2 regions of the Kribbella sp. NPDC050470 genome follow, and region 1 is predicted to be linked to the other one. Evidence: riboswitches for the same ligand, from Rfam matches in the RefSeq annotation. Region 1 holds a riboswitch; the other holds the start of a gene.
The links. Region 1 has a riboswitch for S-adenosylmethionine ahead of thrC (threonine synthase). Riboswitches for the same ligand answer to the same signal wherever they lie in the genome.

Region 1 (7,586 bases):
TCGGTGCACGCACCCTGACAGCGTTAGCTGGTCGCCCACACCTCCCGTTGGCGGACGGTTTGTACGAGGGGCTCGCCGCCGTCGCAGCGTCGCACGAAGACACCTGCGACCTGACTGATCCGGGTACGCCGTGCGCAGCGGTCGGGATCCTTCGCATAGGTGCAGAAACAGTAGACACACTCGCCCTCTCTGATGTGACCGTTCTCGTCGAGAGCGCGGAAGGTCCGCAAATCACCTGCGACCTCCGCATCGAGGAGATCTCCGGAACCGAGCCGGACGCCGTTGCCGGCATGCTGTTCAACACCGCTGAGCACAAGGCCGCCATCGCCGCCTTGGTCGCGAACCAGACCCGCACCAGGAACCGGAGCGATGGCTGGTGGGTCGCCGCTGCAGACCCCGAGGCAGCACGCCATGCTGTGGTCGACAGCTATGCCCGATCCGAAGTGGGCCGGCTGGCGATCTTCTCCGACGGGGCAACCCGCCCGGCGGACCAGATGGACCTCTACACCTGGCCCGAGTACCTGGCCCTGCTCGACAAGCTTTGTCCCGCCGGCCTGATCGCCCACGTCCGCGAGATCGAAACCGCCGACCCCGACGGAGCCCGTCACCCCCGGACCAAGCGCCACGACGACGCCACGCTCGCCTATTCCCCGTGTCGGTAGAAGCGCTTCGTCCGCGGCAGGAGGGTGCTCCGTAGCCATCGACTCCAGCCGACCGTCCGTCGGCAGGAGGACTGGCGTCCTAGCGACCGTGTGTTCGCATGCGAGCGGCGGATTCCGGCAACTGCCCTGGTCTGCGCCTTGTGCACGTCGCCGTCGAGCCTCGGGGCCGGTGACTACTGCTGTCGGTGGCGTGGTGGTGCCTGTGGCTCTCGATGCGCCCACGCGACAGCGACCGCCCACACCAGCAGGGCGACGAGGCCCCCAACGCCCGCGCCGAGGAGCGCACCGTCGAAGAGGCTGCCCAGCACCGCGCCGACAGCGCTTGTCATGAGCGCGGCGACCAGCAGAAGCGAGCTCGCATCTCCGCCCCAGCCCAAATCACGCAACCGCTTGCGCATCGGGCGTCCGCGTTCCATCAGGATCACCACTTGAACGCTGATCACCGAGGCGACCAGCAGGAAAGCCAGACAGCGGATCGTGACCACGCCGCCTATCATGCCGCCGGGTGGGCGGCACGCTGTAGACCTACAGATGCACACCCCCGCTGGCCTACGCTGGCGGGATGCGCAGATCGATTCTGCTTACCGCGGTGGTGGTCTGCGCGGTGAGTCTCCTGAGCGGTTGTGGACCGCGGGTGTCGCGCGGTGTGGTTGGCATGTCGGTCGACGACGCGGGCATACCGGTGATCGTGCTGCAGAACTGCGACGGCAACATCGCCCAACTCGAGTTCTATGACCGGAGTGGGCCACGAACGGACGACCCCGCACCGGGGCCGGCGATGATGTACGTGAACCCGCGCCCGGACAAATCCGTGGTCCAGATCCCCATCCGGACTGGTGGGAACGGCTGGCGGGTCCAGGGAGAACCACCGGCTTTGCGCGCCGACGGCAAGTACTTGATCCGGGCGTGGGGCAAACGACACGAGTGGCACGGTCGCGGCACCGAGTTCACCCTGAGAGACCTCAAGACCGTCCGTCCCGGCCAGGTCCGTCACGACTCTCCACCCGCCGACGCCAGCCCGCCGTACGATGCCATTCCAGTGAAGTACCGCGTGACCCCGCTGAGCGAGTTCATCACAGAGGACTGCCCGTGAAGACTCCCAGAATTGGCCGACCGATGACAGAAGGGCAGCAGTCGTGACGGATGGGATCATCGACCGGGAGGCAGCGGGTGTCGTCGCCTTCGCCTATGAGATGGGCGTGCTCAAGCGGCTTCGCCGAGCGGGGTGGTGGCACGTCGGCGTTCGCGATCCCGAATCCGTTGCGGAGCACAGCTTGCGAGTCGCTCAACTCGCTGCGCTGATTGCCAGTGAGGAAGGCGGTGACCCCGCGCGGGCGGCGTACCTGGGGATGTGGCACGACTCGCAGGAGACCCGGATCGGCGACATCCCGCACAGCGCCAAGCCCTATCTGGAAGTCGCCGGCAACGAAAGCATCACCGAGGACCAAGTCGCGGTCCTTCCCGAGAGTGCGGCCAAGAGCATTCGAGAGGCCGTCACCGAGTACGAGACCGCAGAGAGCATCGAGGCCCGCTGCGCCAAGGACGCCGACCGCCTCGAGTGCCTCCTGCAAGCGGTCGAGTACGGCGAAGCCGGCTACAAACGGGTCGACGGCTGGATCGAATCCTCACGCGCCCGCATCCAAACCCCCTTCGCCCGCCGCCTCGCCGAAGCGGCGCTGGTGACATCCCCACTCGCCTGGCGCGACCGCTGATCGAGAGTGGCCGAAGGTGAGCCGTGCTGTCCGGGTGACGCGGGTACGGCGACTGTGAGCGAAGCGAAGCCGACGCTGGACGTGGCCTTGATGAGGTTGGCCGACCTGTTGACGGATGCCCAGGCGTCCGTGGCTGAGATCAGGCACTGGATCTCGGAGTCGGCCAGACCCCGCCTCGCCCGCGTTCCCCTTGATCCCATCCTGACGGTACGACTCCGCATGTTCGAGGAAGACCGTTGAGCGGGTCCTGACGCGCGGCGGTGACCTTGAACAGGACATAGCGTGTTCAAGGCCCCGAGTTCCTGCGCAAACCCTCGGTGCGTTGCCCGATGGACGGTGGCCGGGGTGTGCCGGAGGGCGGCTTACGGGCGGATGATCGTAATGCCGGCCGGGGTGCCGTTGGTGAGGGCGGCCAGGGCGGTGGGGGTTTCGGCGAGGGGAATGGTGCGGGTGATCAGCGCGGCGGGGTCTAGGTTGCCGGCGGCAACGAGGTTCAGCATCTCGGGGTAGGCGTGGGCGGCCATGCCGTGACTGCCCAGCCATTCCAACTCCTGGCCGATCAGGCGGCCTACGTCGAGTTGGACGCCGGATGGCAGGAGGCCGACTTGCAGGTGGCGGCCGCGGGGGCGCAGGGCGAGGAGGGCTTGCTGGACGATGTCGTTGGAACCCAGGGCGTCCATGGTGACGTGGGCGCCGCCGCCGGTGAGGTCACGGAGCTGGGACACGGTGTCGGCAGACGCCAAGACGGTGTCGGCGGCGCCGTACGTGCGGGCGAGGTCCAGCGCGTCGGGGTTCGTGTCGACGGCGATCACGCGGGCGCCGAGAGCGGCCGCGATCATGACCGCCGACAACCCGACGCCGCCGCAGCCGAAGATGACGACGTTCTCCTCTGCGACGACTCGGCCGACCTGGCGGACAGCCCGGAAGGAGGTGGCGAAGCGGCAGCCCAGGCCGGCGGCGGTGTCGAAGGACAGGTCGTCCGGCAGCCGGACCAGGTTCACAGCTGCGAACGGTACGGCGACAAAATCCGCAAACGAGCCCCAGTAGTTGAAGCCGGGCTGGAGTTGGTTGGGGCAGACCTGCTGGTTCCCGGAGAGGCACTGTTCACACGTGCCGCACGCGCAGATGAACGGCGTGGTGACGCGGTCGCCGATCTGCCAGCCGGTCACCCCGGGGCCGAGGGCGGCGATCGTTCCGGCCAGTTCGTGCCCAGGGACGTGAGGCAGGACGATGTCCGGGTCATGCCCCATCCAGCCGTGCCAGTCGCTGCGGCACAACCCGGTGGCCTCGACCTTCAGGACGACACCACCGGGCTTCGGCTCCGGGTCCGCTACCTCGGCAACAGTCGGCAGGACGCCGTACTGCTCAACCAGAACAGCGCGCATCAGCCGCCGGCGACTGCGGGGATGATCGAGATCTCGCCGCCGTCCTTCACCGAGGTCTGCAGGCCGTCGGCGAAGCGTACGTCGTCGTTGTCGACGTACACGTTGACGAAGCGGCGCAGCTCGCCGGAGTCGTCGAGGACGCGGCCCTTGATGCCCGGGTAGGCGGTGTCGAGGGACTCGAGCACCTCGCTGAGCGTCGCGCCCTCGGCGCTGACCGAGGACGCGCCCTGGGTGTACTGGCGCAGGATGGTCGGGACCCGGACACTCACGCTCACTGCAGGCCTGCCTTCACGAAGGCGTCGTACGACGCGGGGATGGTCACCTTGGGGCCGACCCGGTCGGCCACGGCGTCGAGGGTCTTCAGCCCGTCGCCGGAGTTGATGATCACCGTCTCGGCCTCGGGGTCGAGCTGGCCGGTCTCGACCAGCTTCTTCAGCGTCGCGACCGTCACCCCGCCCGCGGTCTCGGTGAAGATGCCCTCGGTGCGGGCGAGCAGCCGGATGCCCTCGATGACCTCTTCGTCGGTGACGTCCTCGATCGCGCCACCGGTACGGCGGGCCACGTCCAGCACGTACGGTCCGTCGGCCGGGTTGCCGATCGCGAGCGACTTGGCGATGGTGTCCGGCTTGACCGGCTTCACCACGTCGTACCCGTCCCGGAACGCCTGCGCGACGGGCGAGCAGCCGGTGGCCTGGGCGCCGTACACCTTGTAGTCGGTGGCGTCGACCAGGCCGAGCTTGCCGAGCTCGGTGAAGCCCTTGTCGATCTTGGTCAGCTGGGAGCCCGAGGCGACCGGGATGACGATCTGCTGCGGCAGCCGCCAGCCGAGCTGCTCGGCGATCTCGAAGGCGAGGGTCTTGGAGCCCTCGGAGTAGTACGGGCGGACGTTGACGTTGACGAACGCCCAGCCCTCCTCCTCGCCGGCGATCTCGGAGGCCAGCTTGTTCACGTCGTCGTAGTTGCCCTCGACCGCGACCAGCGTGCCGTCGTACACGGCGCTGGTGATGACCTTGGGGCGCTCGAGGTCGTGCGGGATGAACACGACCGAGCGGATGCCGGCCCGGGCGGCGGCCGCGGCGACGGCGTTGGCCAGGTTGCCGGTGGAGGGGCAGGCGAAGACCTTCATGCCGAGCTCGCGGGTGGCGCTCAGGGCACTGGCGACCACGCGGTCCTTGAAGGAGTGCGTGGGGTTGCCCGAGTCGTCCTTCACCCACAGCTTGCGCAGGCCCAGCTCGCGGGCGAGGTTGCCGGCGTCGATCAGCCGGGTGTAGCCGGGCTCGGTGTTCGGGAAGCTGGCCACGTCGACCGGGACGGGCAGCAGCGGCTGGTAGCGCCAGATGTTCTTGGGTCCGGCCTCGATCTGCTCGCGGGTGATGGTGGGGTACTCGTACCCGACCTCGAGCGGACCGAAGCACTCCGTACAGGCGTAGAACGGACCGAGCGGCGACTTCGCCCCACAGGCGCGACAGCTCAGGTGCGTACCGTTGCCGAAGGCACCTTCACGGATGGTGTGGGTGGCGGTCAGGCTCATGAGTGAGGTTCCCTCCTCATCTTCCCCGGACACCGGATCTCGGCGCGGGACGGATTTGGCACCGTTCCGCCGCGAGGGTCCCGGACGGGACCTCAACGGGGAGGGTTGCCGGGACTTCGACGGGCCGTTTCCCTCAGTCCCTCTGGATGAGCTCCCCCGAGATTACCCAATCGGGTCCATATTGTGTCTTCGGTTCCCACCATCCGAGACACTCGATCTCAACCGTGCCGGGCCCGGAAAGTACGGCGGTACGCCGACGGCGAGGTGTGAAGCTGCTTGGCAAAGTGATGACGCAGCGTCACCGGTGTCGCAAAGCCGGCTGCGGTCGCGATCTCCTCGACCGGGGCGTCACCGGTCTCCAGCATCGTCAGAGCCGCCTGGATCCGCTGCGCGATCAGCCACTTGCCCGGTGTCGTCCCGGTCGCCTTCACGAAGTGCCGCAGGTAGGTCCGCGGCGACAACCCCGCCTGCCTGGCCAGATCCGGTACGCCGATCGGCTCGGCGAGATGCTCCAGCGCCCACTCGAGGCTCCGCGCGACCGAAGCGTCGTCGGGGTCCGGCGGCACCGGCGACTCGATGTACTGCGCCTGCCCGCCGGCCCGGTACGGCTGGATCACCAGCCGCCGGGCGACCGCGTTCGCCACGGCCGCGCCGTAGTCCTTCCGCACCAGGTGCATGGCCAGATCCAGCCCTGCGGCACACCCCGCACTCGTGAGTACGTCGCCTTCGTCCGTGTAGAGCGGCTCTGGATCGACGTGGATCTTCGGATAGCGCTCACGCAGCATGTCGGCGTACCGCCAGTGCGTCGTTGCCCGGCGTCCGTCGAGCAGACCGGCCGCAGCCAGCGCGAACGCGCCTGAGCAGATCGACACCATCCGGGCGCCACGCCCGTGCGCAGTCTGCAGCGCCTCGATCAGCGCCGGCGACGTCTCACCGCGTGGGTCGTGGACGCTCGGGATGACGACCGTGTCCGCGGCCGCGAAGTCGTCCAGGCCGTGCGGGGTGCTCAGCGTGGCGCCGCCGAGCACGCGGATCGGGTCCGGTGTCTCGGTGCAGACCTTCAGCCCGTACCACGGCTGGTCGATGTCCGGCCAGGCCAGCCCGAACACCTCGATCACGATCCCGGCCTCGAAGGCCGTCATCCCGTCGTACGCGAGGACAGAAACCGTCCGTTGTCCCATGTCACAATCTTAGCGATAGTCGTCCCCAGCGCCACTTCTGGGAACGCCTCCAGCCGCGGACGATGGAGTCATGTTCAAGGTTCTGAAGGAGATCGCAGCCGGAATCAACGCCGCCTCCGCCGTCCGGCACGGGCTCACGCCGCCCGCAGGCGCGCTCACCGCCGACGGCCGTCGAGCGTACGCATCAAAGGCGTCGCGGCAACGCCGTGCACAAGGACGCTCAGCACGACGGTGAAGCCGACGGTCGCCCACAGCCACGGCAGGTCGGTCGCGAAATGCACCCCGACGGCGGCCAGGTAGTAGACCGACGTCACCCCCCGGACCCCGAAGGCCGCCGTCATCCAGCGCTCGGAGCGATCCAGCTCCGAGCGTGCGAGTGACAGCCACGCGACGACCGGCCGGACGACGAGCACCAGCAGTACGCCGCTCACCGCGCCGGCCAGTGTGAGCGGCTCGAGCAGGCCACCGGTGATCGCGACGCCGAGCAGCAGCAGGATTCCCCAGGTCAGGATGTGCTCGAGCTCCCCGATGAAGTTGTGCAGCTCCGCGTGGAACTCGTGACTCCGCTCGGCCGCCCGAAGCGCGAGCGCGGCGACGAAGACCGCGATGAACCCGTACCCGTGCAGCACCTCGGTCAGCCCGTAGACGCCGAGCGTCATGGCCAGCGCGAGGACTGGCTCACGTGAGTCCGCCAGCCGGAAGCTCTTCGCGGGCGCACTGAACGCCATCTTGCCCAGCAGCCAACCCGCGCCAAGGCCGACCGCGACCCCGACCACTGTCTTACCTACGACGTACCAACCAAACCACTCCCACACCGAGTGCGACTTGGTGGCCGCGAAGACGGCCAGATAGACGAGTGGGAACGCCAGACCGTCGTTCAGCCCAGCCTCGGACGTCAGTGCGAACCGCACCTCGTCCTCCTCGTCCGGCTCAGCGCTCTCACCGGTCGTCGGCCCGGCAACCTGTACGTCGGAAGCGAGCACCGGATCGGTTGGCGCGAGTACGGCGGCGATCAGCAACGCAGTCGCCGGAGCCAGACCGAGCAGCCAGCCCACTCCGGTCAGCGCAGCGACACAGGCCGGCATCGCAACGAACAGCAGCCGCCACGTGACACT
Region 2 (7,586 bases), on a different contig from region 1:
ATCGTTGCGGGCACAGCCCAGCGTGACCAGGGCGACGGTGGTGGGAGGCGTAGTCATCACCACGAGTATGACGCGACGTACACCCCGCGACCTAACTCACCACCACATCTCACACCCGCCCACATCACCCCACTCACCGCTGCCTGGTGGCGAGCCGTCCCCCAGGCGGCGGTCAGCCAGCCGCGGTGGAAGGTGGCCCGGCGGTGGCGGAGCAACGTCGCCCGGAGGTGGTGTTTGGGCGGGGTCGTGCGGCGATTGGCGGGGATTAGTCGGGTTTGGTGAGGGTGCCGTTGGGGTGGGCTTCGAAGCGGTAGAGCTTGATGGAGTGGGTGTGGCCGTTGACGGTGACGGAGAGGTTGGCGGGGACGCCTACGGAGACGCGGACGTCGCCGGTGGTGGTGACGGTCTGGGAGGTGCCGGGGCCGAGGAGGCCCTGGAAGAGGCGCTTGCCCTTCTTGTCCCGGACCGTGACATAGGAGCCGTCGCCCTTCGCGGTCAGGGTGAGCTTGACCTTGGTGGGCACCGGAGGCTTGGTCGGCTTGCGCTTGGTGGGTTTGACGGTCGGCGTGGGCGTCGCCTTCGGGGTCACGGTGGTGACGACCGGGGTCGAGGTGGCGGACTTGGAGGCGTTCGCCTCGACGTCGCTCGGCACGGTGAAGAGCCGGACCATGCCCCAGCCCATCAGGCCGATCAGGATCGCGCCGACCACGACTGCCCAGCGCGGCCGGGCCGGGTGCAGGGTCGGGCCCTTGATGGCGGCCCGTTCCTCGCGACGGGCCTTGTCCTCCTCGACTGCGTGCTCGGCGTCGAAGGTGGCGAGCAGGGGCGCCGGGTCGGCCTTGACCACGCGGGCGATCGCGCGGATATGGCCGCGCGCGTAGAAGTTCCCGCCGCAGCGGGAGAAGTCGTCGGCCTCCATGGCGACGAGCAGCCCCGTTCTGATCCGGGTTGCGGCGCTCAGCTGCTCGATCGTCATGTCGGCCCGTTCGCGGGCCGCCGTGAGCTCGCTGCCGATGCTCACGTCCCCACCGTCCTCTCCATCGCCCGACTGTTCAGCGGACCGTCGACTCCGAAACGCCGACAGCGGGACCGCCGACACCAACTCAACGGCCTTTGTCCGACAGGGTCACGGACGAGTCAGAGTTGTTCCCTGACCGGACACCTGGCATCCGCCAGCATGTGCAGTGCCTGTACCACTTCCCCGTCCGACGGCCGAGCCGTCAACCCGAACGGTACCGCGAGTGACGAGCCGGTCAACCGCCGGTTCGCATCCGTTGTCTTGCGAGTCGAACTCGGCATCGCGCCCAGGACCGGGCCCGGATCCTGAAGGTGGACGGCGATTCTGCCGTCGTCCAGCAGATGCCGGCGCTTCAGCACCGTCACTTCCTCGATGTCCTCCCATCGGGTTCCGATCCACTCGTTGCGGATGCGCAGGCGGATGCCGACGTCGTCGGCCACGAGCATGTCGCCGACCGTCAGGGCGCGCGCGCAGACCAGGGCCAGTACGGCGAACCCGGCGGCAGCGATCCAGCGCAGTACGCCGGTCGGGCTGGTGGAGGCGGAGGTGGCGAAGCCGATCGCGACCAGGAGGGCGCCGACGGCGATCCCGCCGTGCACCTTCTGGGACGCGCGGACGGTGAACGGCACCGGCTCCGGGTCGAGGTCGAAGCGTTCCTGCCTGGGCAGAGCACTGGCAGCAGTCATCGGCATACCCCTCGCCCAACACGACCCGGCCGCTGCGCGACCGGGTGAAGGTGAACGGAGCCGACCGGAGGCGCGGCTGGGCTGACGCCCGGTCGGGGTGTGCCTGGACACGTGGTCGTGGTGGCGAGCGTCCTGGGGAGCACGTCACTCTCCTCGGAGGGTGGTGATGAAGTCCTCTAGGTCGTCGGGCTTGACAAGGACGTCGCGGGCCTTGGAGCCTTCGCTCGGGCCGACGACGCCTCGGCTTTCCAGGATGTCCATCAGGCGGCCGGCCTTGGCGAAGCCGACCCGGAGCTTACGCTGCAGCATCGAGGTGGAGCCGAACTGGGTGGAGACGATCAGCTCGGCGGCCTGGACGACCAGGTCCATGTCGTCGCCGATCTCGTCGTCGAGCTCCCGGCTCGGGCCGGCCGCGGCGGTGACGTCCTCGCGGTACGTCGGCTGCAGCTGCTCCTTGCAGTGCTCGACCACGCCGCGGATCTCGGACTCGGTGACCCAGGCGCCCTGGATACGCATCGGCTTGCTCGCGCCCATCGGCAGGAACAGTCCGTCACCCTGGCCGACCAGCTTCTCCGCGCCAGGCTGGTCCAGGATGACCCGGCTGTCGGCCAGCGACGAGGTCGCGAACGCCAGCCGCGACGGCACGTTCGCCTTGATCAGACCGGTCACGACGTCCACCGACGGCCGCTGGGTGGCAAGCACCAGGTGGATGCCGGCTGCACGCGCGAGCTGGGTGATCCGGACGATCGAGTCCTCGACGTCACGCGGAGCGACCATCATCAGGTCGGCCAGCTCGTCGACGATCACCAGCAGATAGGGGTACGGCGTCAGCACCCGCTCGGACCCCGGTGGCGGCTTCACCTTGCCCGCCCGGACCGCCTTGTTGAAGTCGTCGACGTGCCGGAACCCGAACGCGGCCAGGTCGTCGTACCGCATGTCCATCTCGCGGACGACCCACTGCAGCGCCTCGGCGGCCTTCTTGGCGTTGGTGATGATCGGCGTGATCAGGTGCGGGATGCCCTCGTAGTTGTTCAGCTCGACCCGCTTGGGGTCGACCAGGATCATCCGCACCTCGTCCGGCGTGGCCCGCATCAGGATCGAGGTGATCAGCGAGTTCACGAACGACGACTTACCCGAACCGGTGGCGCCCGCGACCAGCAGGTGCGGCATCTTCGCCATGTTCGCGACGACGAACCCGCCCTCGACGTCCTTGCCGAGCCCGGCCACCATCGGATGGTGGTCGTTGCGCGCGGTCGCCGACCGGATCACGTCGCCGAGGCTGACGATCTCCTTGTCGGTGTTCGGGATCTCGATGCCGATCGCGGACTTGCCCGGGATCGGCGACAGGATCCGGACGTCGGCCGAGGCGACCGCGTAGGCGATGTTCTTCGACAGCGCGGTGACCTTCTCGACCTTCACCGCGGAGCCGAGCTCGACCTCGTACCGGGTGACGGTCGGGCCGCGGGTGTAGCCGGTGACCTGGGCGTCGATGCCGAACTGCTCGAACACCTCGGTGAGCCGGTCGACGACCTGGTCGGACGCCTTGGTCCGCGCCTTGTGCACCGAGCCGGGCTTGAGCATCTGCCCGTCGGGGAGCGTGTAGGTGATGTCGCCGGACAGGCTCAGCTGCTCGACCCGCTGCGGCAGCGGCGTGTGCGGCGGCGGCTCGGGCGGCGAGTCCGAAGAAGACTTGCCCGAGGCAACGACCGGTGACGGCGAGGGTACGGCGGCCGCCGCGGCGTCGGCGTCGTACGCGTCCTCCTCCGGGGGAGGCGGCGCGGCCTTCGACTTGCGGCCGCGCTTGCTGATTTCCCGCCCCTCGAGCACCGGCGAGTCGTACGGCTTGACCGTGGGCTCGCCGTCCTCGTCCTCGGAGGCGGCGGCCTTGGCGCGGCGCTCCTTGCGGGTCAGCCGGACGGTGTCGTCGGTCGGCGCGGCCACGACGGACGGTGCGTCCTCGGGCAGCGCCGTACGTCCCATCAGTACGTCGAAGGCCGCGCGGACCCGCAGGGGTATCGCGTAGACCGGCGTCCCGGTGATCACCAGGGCGCCGAAGATCGACAGCAGGACCAGCAGCGGGGCCGCGACGTACTGCGTGAGCAGGTCGGACAGGAACGTGGAGATGAAGTACCCGATCGCGCCGCCGGCCTCCTGGATCGGCGCGTCGGCCGGGTTGCCGGGCCGGGGCAGGCCGTTGGCGATGTGGATCAGGCCGAGCACACCGAGCGCGAACGTCGTCCAGCCGATCACCTGGCGGCCGACCGGGCCGTTGCGGTCCGGGTGGCGCATGGTGCGCAGCGCGATGAACAGCAGCATCAGCGGCACGGCCCAGCCGATCATGCCGACGCTGCCGCCGACGACGGTCCGGATGACGTTGCCGACGGCACCTGGCAGCTGCCACCAGATGGCAGCGGCGACCACGACGCCGAGGCCGATCAGGAACAGGCCGGCGCCGTCGCGGCGGTGCTCGGGGTCGAGGTCGCGGGCGCCGTTGCCGATCCCGCGGACCATGCCGCCGAGCAGGTGCGCGATGCCGATCCAGAGCTTCACGAAGCCGCGGCCGAGCGCGAGCATGGCGGCCGCGAAGGGGCCCGGTCCGCTGACTTTGGGCGTGCTGGTCCGCGCGGCGGTGGATCCACCGCCGCGCTTCGTGCTCTGCCCACGTTTCTGGGCGCCTGACGGACGGGAGCGTCCACCAGCAGCCGACCGCGCCGTACTCGGCCGGTTGGCTGCCGACTTCTGCGCCCGCGCCGGGGAAGACGTGCGGGTCGCCATATACCTCAGGCTACCCCGATTACCTCTCGAGTCCCACGTGTCACACGCCGATCACGCTGCCCCATCCGTAGCGTCACGGCGCCACGACCGGACCAGGTCCGCAGCTTAGGCGCCGGTGGTGCCGTCCAGTTGTTCACGGACGAGGTCGGCGTGGCCGCAGTGCCGGGCGTACTCGCCGATCAGGTGGATGTAGATCATCCGCAGCGTCGACTCAGTTTCCTTGAAGGTGAAGCGCTCGTCCAGCGAGTGCCCGGCAGCAGCCTCGTCGGACAGCTTCCACTCCTCGATCAGGCCGTCGTACTCCGCTTCGGCCAGCGAAGCATCGATCAGCTCGAAGTCCGCGTCCTTCCCGAGCTCGAGCGGAAACACCGGCTCGGCGGGATCGGCGGCGAAGTGGATCCGGAACCAGATCCGCTCGACCTTGGTCAGATGCCGGATCAGCCCGAGCAGCGAGAGGTTCGACGGCGGCGATGGCCGCTCGGCCAGCTGCGCCGCCGTGAGCCCCGCGCACTTGAACAGCAGCGTCGTGCGGTAGAAATCCAGGTAGCCCTGGAGCAACTCGCGCTCCGGTGCGATCAACGAGCCGTCCGGTCGCTCGACGGCAGGCGCTCTCCAAGTCATGCAGTCCCCAAGTTGTCCACGATGTGTTCGCCCATCTCATCACATGAGATAGCCACTGGCGTCGACCGTAGCCCGTTCGTTACCGTCTTCGGCAGGTCATGAGCGCCAGCGTCAAGCCCCGGCTCGCTGGCCGGCAACCCTCCTCCGCGGTGGGGTGCCCCGGGTGAAGACCAGGCCGTGCGGATACCCCGCTCGGCAAGTGCGGACTTCCTGGGAGCAGCAGCATGTCGATCCTCTCCATCCTCGAGCCTGCCAGTACGACGACCGCGCGGCCGACTGTGGCCCGCCTCGCGACCGGCAGCATCCCCGCCACCGTCGGCTCCGACCTGCTGGTCCCACTGGCCGACGGCCGGGTCACCGACTACGCGAACTTCGACCACGGCGCCAGCGCGCCGTGTCTGGAGTCGGTGCGCGCCAGCGTCGAGGCGGCACTGCCGTCGTACGCGTCGGTGCACCGCGGCAACGGCTACGCCTCCCGCATTACCACGCAGTGGTACGAGCGGGCCCGCGCCGAGGTGCATGCCTTCATCGGCGCCCGTGACGACGACCAGGTGATCTTCACCCGGCAGACGACCGATGCGCTCAACCTACTAGCCCACGCCGTACCAGCTGACGCGACCGTGATCGTGTTCGAGTCCGAGCACCACGCCGCGCTTCTGCCCTGGCCGGCTGAGCGGACCGTGCGCCTCGCTGCGCCGGCCAGCCCGAGCGAGGCGGTGACCAACGTCGCCGACGCGCTCCGCAACGCGCCCGAGGGCCCGCGGCTCGTCGTCGTCACCGGTGCGTCCAACGTGACCGGCGAGATCTTCCCGATCGCCGAGATCGCGGCCGTCGCCAAGGCGCACGGTGCGCGTGTCTGCCTGGACGCCGCGCAGCTCGCGCCGCACCGGCCGGTCGACATCGCCGAGCTCGACGTCGACTGGGTCGCGCTGTCCGGCCACAAGCTCTACGCGCCGTACGGCGCGGGCGCCCTGATCGGCCGCTCCGACTGGCTGGACGCCGCTGAGCCCTACCTGTACGGCGGCGGCGCGACGACTGCGGTCACCGAGGACCTCGTGGTCTGGGCGACCGGCCCGGCGCGGCACGAGGGCGGCTCCCCGAACGTGATCGGCGCGATCGCGCTGGCTTCGGCCTGTGCGGCGATCAGCAAGCACCGCGACGCCATCGAGCAGCACGAGCGCAGCCTGCTCGCCCGGCTCCGGACCGGTCTCGCGCAGATTCCCGGCGTCACGACGTACTCGATCTTCGGCCAGGACGCGGACCGCGTCGGCACGGTGTGTTTCACCGTCGCCGGCCTGACCTCGACCCTGGTGTCCGCGGCGCTGAGCGCCGAGTACGGCGTCGGCGTCCGCGATGGCAAGTTCTGTGCGCACCCGCTCGTCGGCCACCTGCTCGCGGACTCCCCCGAGCACGGTACGGCGGTCCGCGCGAGCCTCGGCCTCGGGACGACCCGAGAGCACGTGGACCGTCTCGTCAACGCCGTACGGACGCTGGCCACCAGCGGACCGCGGTCGGAGTACGAGGAGTCCGCGCACGGCTGTCAGCCCGCCGACGACCCCCGCGACCTCCAAGCGCCTCGCATCTGGTGATGCAGCCCTCCTACTGCTCAGGAGGTTCAAGGCCTACATGGTGAGCAGCGAACGCCAGTAGGTCCGCCCATTCCGACGCGACCATCGCGGCGGGTTTCCCGAAGCCGTGGCCGGTGTTGACCTCGACCCTGGTCAAGACAGGTTCGGCGGAGGACTGGGCATGCTGCAACGCGGCGATGAACTTGTGACTGTGCAACGGCACCACCCGGTCGTCGTGGTCACCGGTGACCACGAGCGTGGCCGGGTACGCCGTCCCGTCCTGCACCCGGTGCAGTGGCGAGTAGGCCAGCAGGTCCTCGAACTGCTTCGCGTCGCCCGGATGCCCGAAGTCCGACGTCCACGCGGCCCCCACCGTGAACAGGTGGAACCTCAGCATGTCGAGTACGCCGACACCCGGCAGCGCGACCGCGAACAGGTCGGGCCGCTGCGTCATCACGGCGCCGACCAGCAGACCGCCGTTGCTGCGACCGTGGATGGCGAGCTGCTCCGACGTGGTCACGCCGGTGTCGCGCAGGTGCTCGGCGACGGCGATGAAGTCGTCGAAGACGTTCTGCTTGTTCTTCAGGCGACCAGCGTCGTGCCAGGCGCTGCCGTACTCGCCGCCACCGCGCAGGTTCGCGATCACCAGCACCCCGCCGGCGGCCAGCCATGCCGGCCAGCCGGGCCGGTACTCGGCCAGGATCGGGATGCGGAAGCCGCCGTACCCGTAGAGCATGGTCGGTCGCGGGGACGAGTAGTCCAGGTCGGCGCGGCTGATCAGGAAGTACGGCACCTCGCGGCCGGGCTCGAGCCGGCGTTCGACCGTGATGGCCGGTGACGTGAAGCCGCCGGACCCGCGGACGAGCTCGGGCAGTGCGCGTACGGCGCCGGTCGAGGCGGACACGACGTACGAGAGGG

Region 2: it holds a riboswitch for S-adenosylmethionine, as region 1 does, so the genes downstream of both, ACIBGM_RS19380 (aminotransferase class V-fold PLP-dependent enzyme) here and thrC (threonine synthase) in region 1, are expected to answer to the same signal.

What each region holds. Positions count from the first base shown of each region.
Region 1 covers NZ_JBITHV010000005.1:416,355-423,940, reverse strand. The annotation lists gene ACIBGM_RS17245 (hypothetical protein) at 195-662, shown strand; gene ACIBGM_RS17240 (hypothetical protein) at 836-1,147, opposite strand; gene ACIBGM_RS17235 (hypothetical protein) at 1,225-1,755, shown strand; gene ACIBGM_RS17230 (HD family hydrolase) at 1,799-2,374, shown strand; gene ACIBGM_RS17225 (zinc-dependent alcohol dehydrogenase family protein) at 2,737-3,759, opposite strand; gene ACIBGM_RS17220 (ubiquitin-like small modifier protein 1) at 3,759-4,034, opposite strand; gene thrC (threonine synthase) at 4,031-5,290, opposite strand; SAM riboswitch class I at 5,304-5,443, opposite strand; gene ACIBGM_RS17210 (helix-turn-helix domain-containing protein) at 5,509-6,471, opposite strand; gene ACIBGM_RS17205 (cation:proton antiporter) at 6,627-7,586, opposite strand, start outside.
Region 2 covers NZ_JBITHV010000006.1:271,605-279,190, reverse strand. The annotation lists partial or broken gene ACIBGM_RS19405 (MiaB/RimO family radical SAM methylthiotransferase) at 1-57, opposite strand, end outside; gene ACIBGM_RS19400 (RodZ domain-containing protein) at 266-1,021, opposite strand; gene ACIBGM_RS19395 (hypothetical protein) at 1,138-1,704, opposite strand; gene ACIBGM_RS19390 (DNA translocase FtsK 4TM domain-containing protein) at 1,849-4,479, opposite strand; gene ACIBGM_RS19385 (DinB family protein) at 4,585-5,100, opposite strand; SAM riboswitch class IV at 5,195-5,308, shown strand; gene ACIBGM_RS19380 (aminotransferase class V-fold PLP-dependent enzyme) at 5,325-6,689, shown strand; gene ACIBGM_RS19375 (prolyl oligopeptidase family protein) at 6,700-7,586, opposite strand, start outside.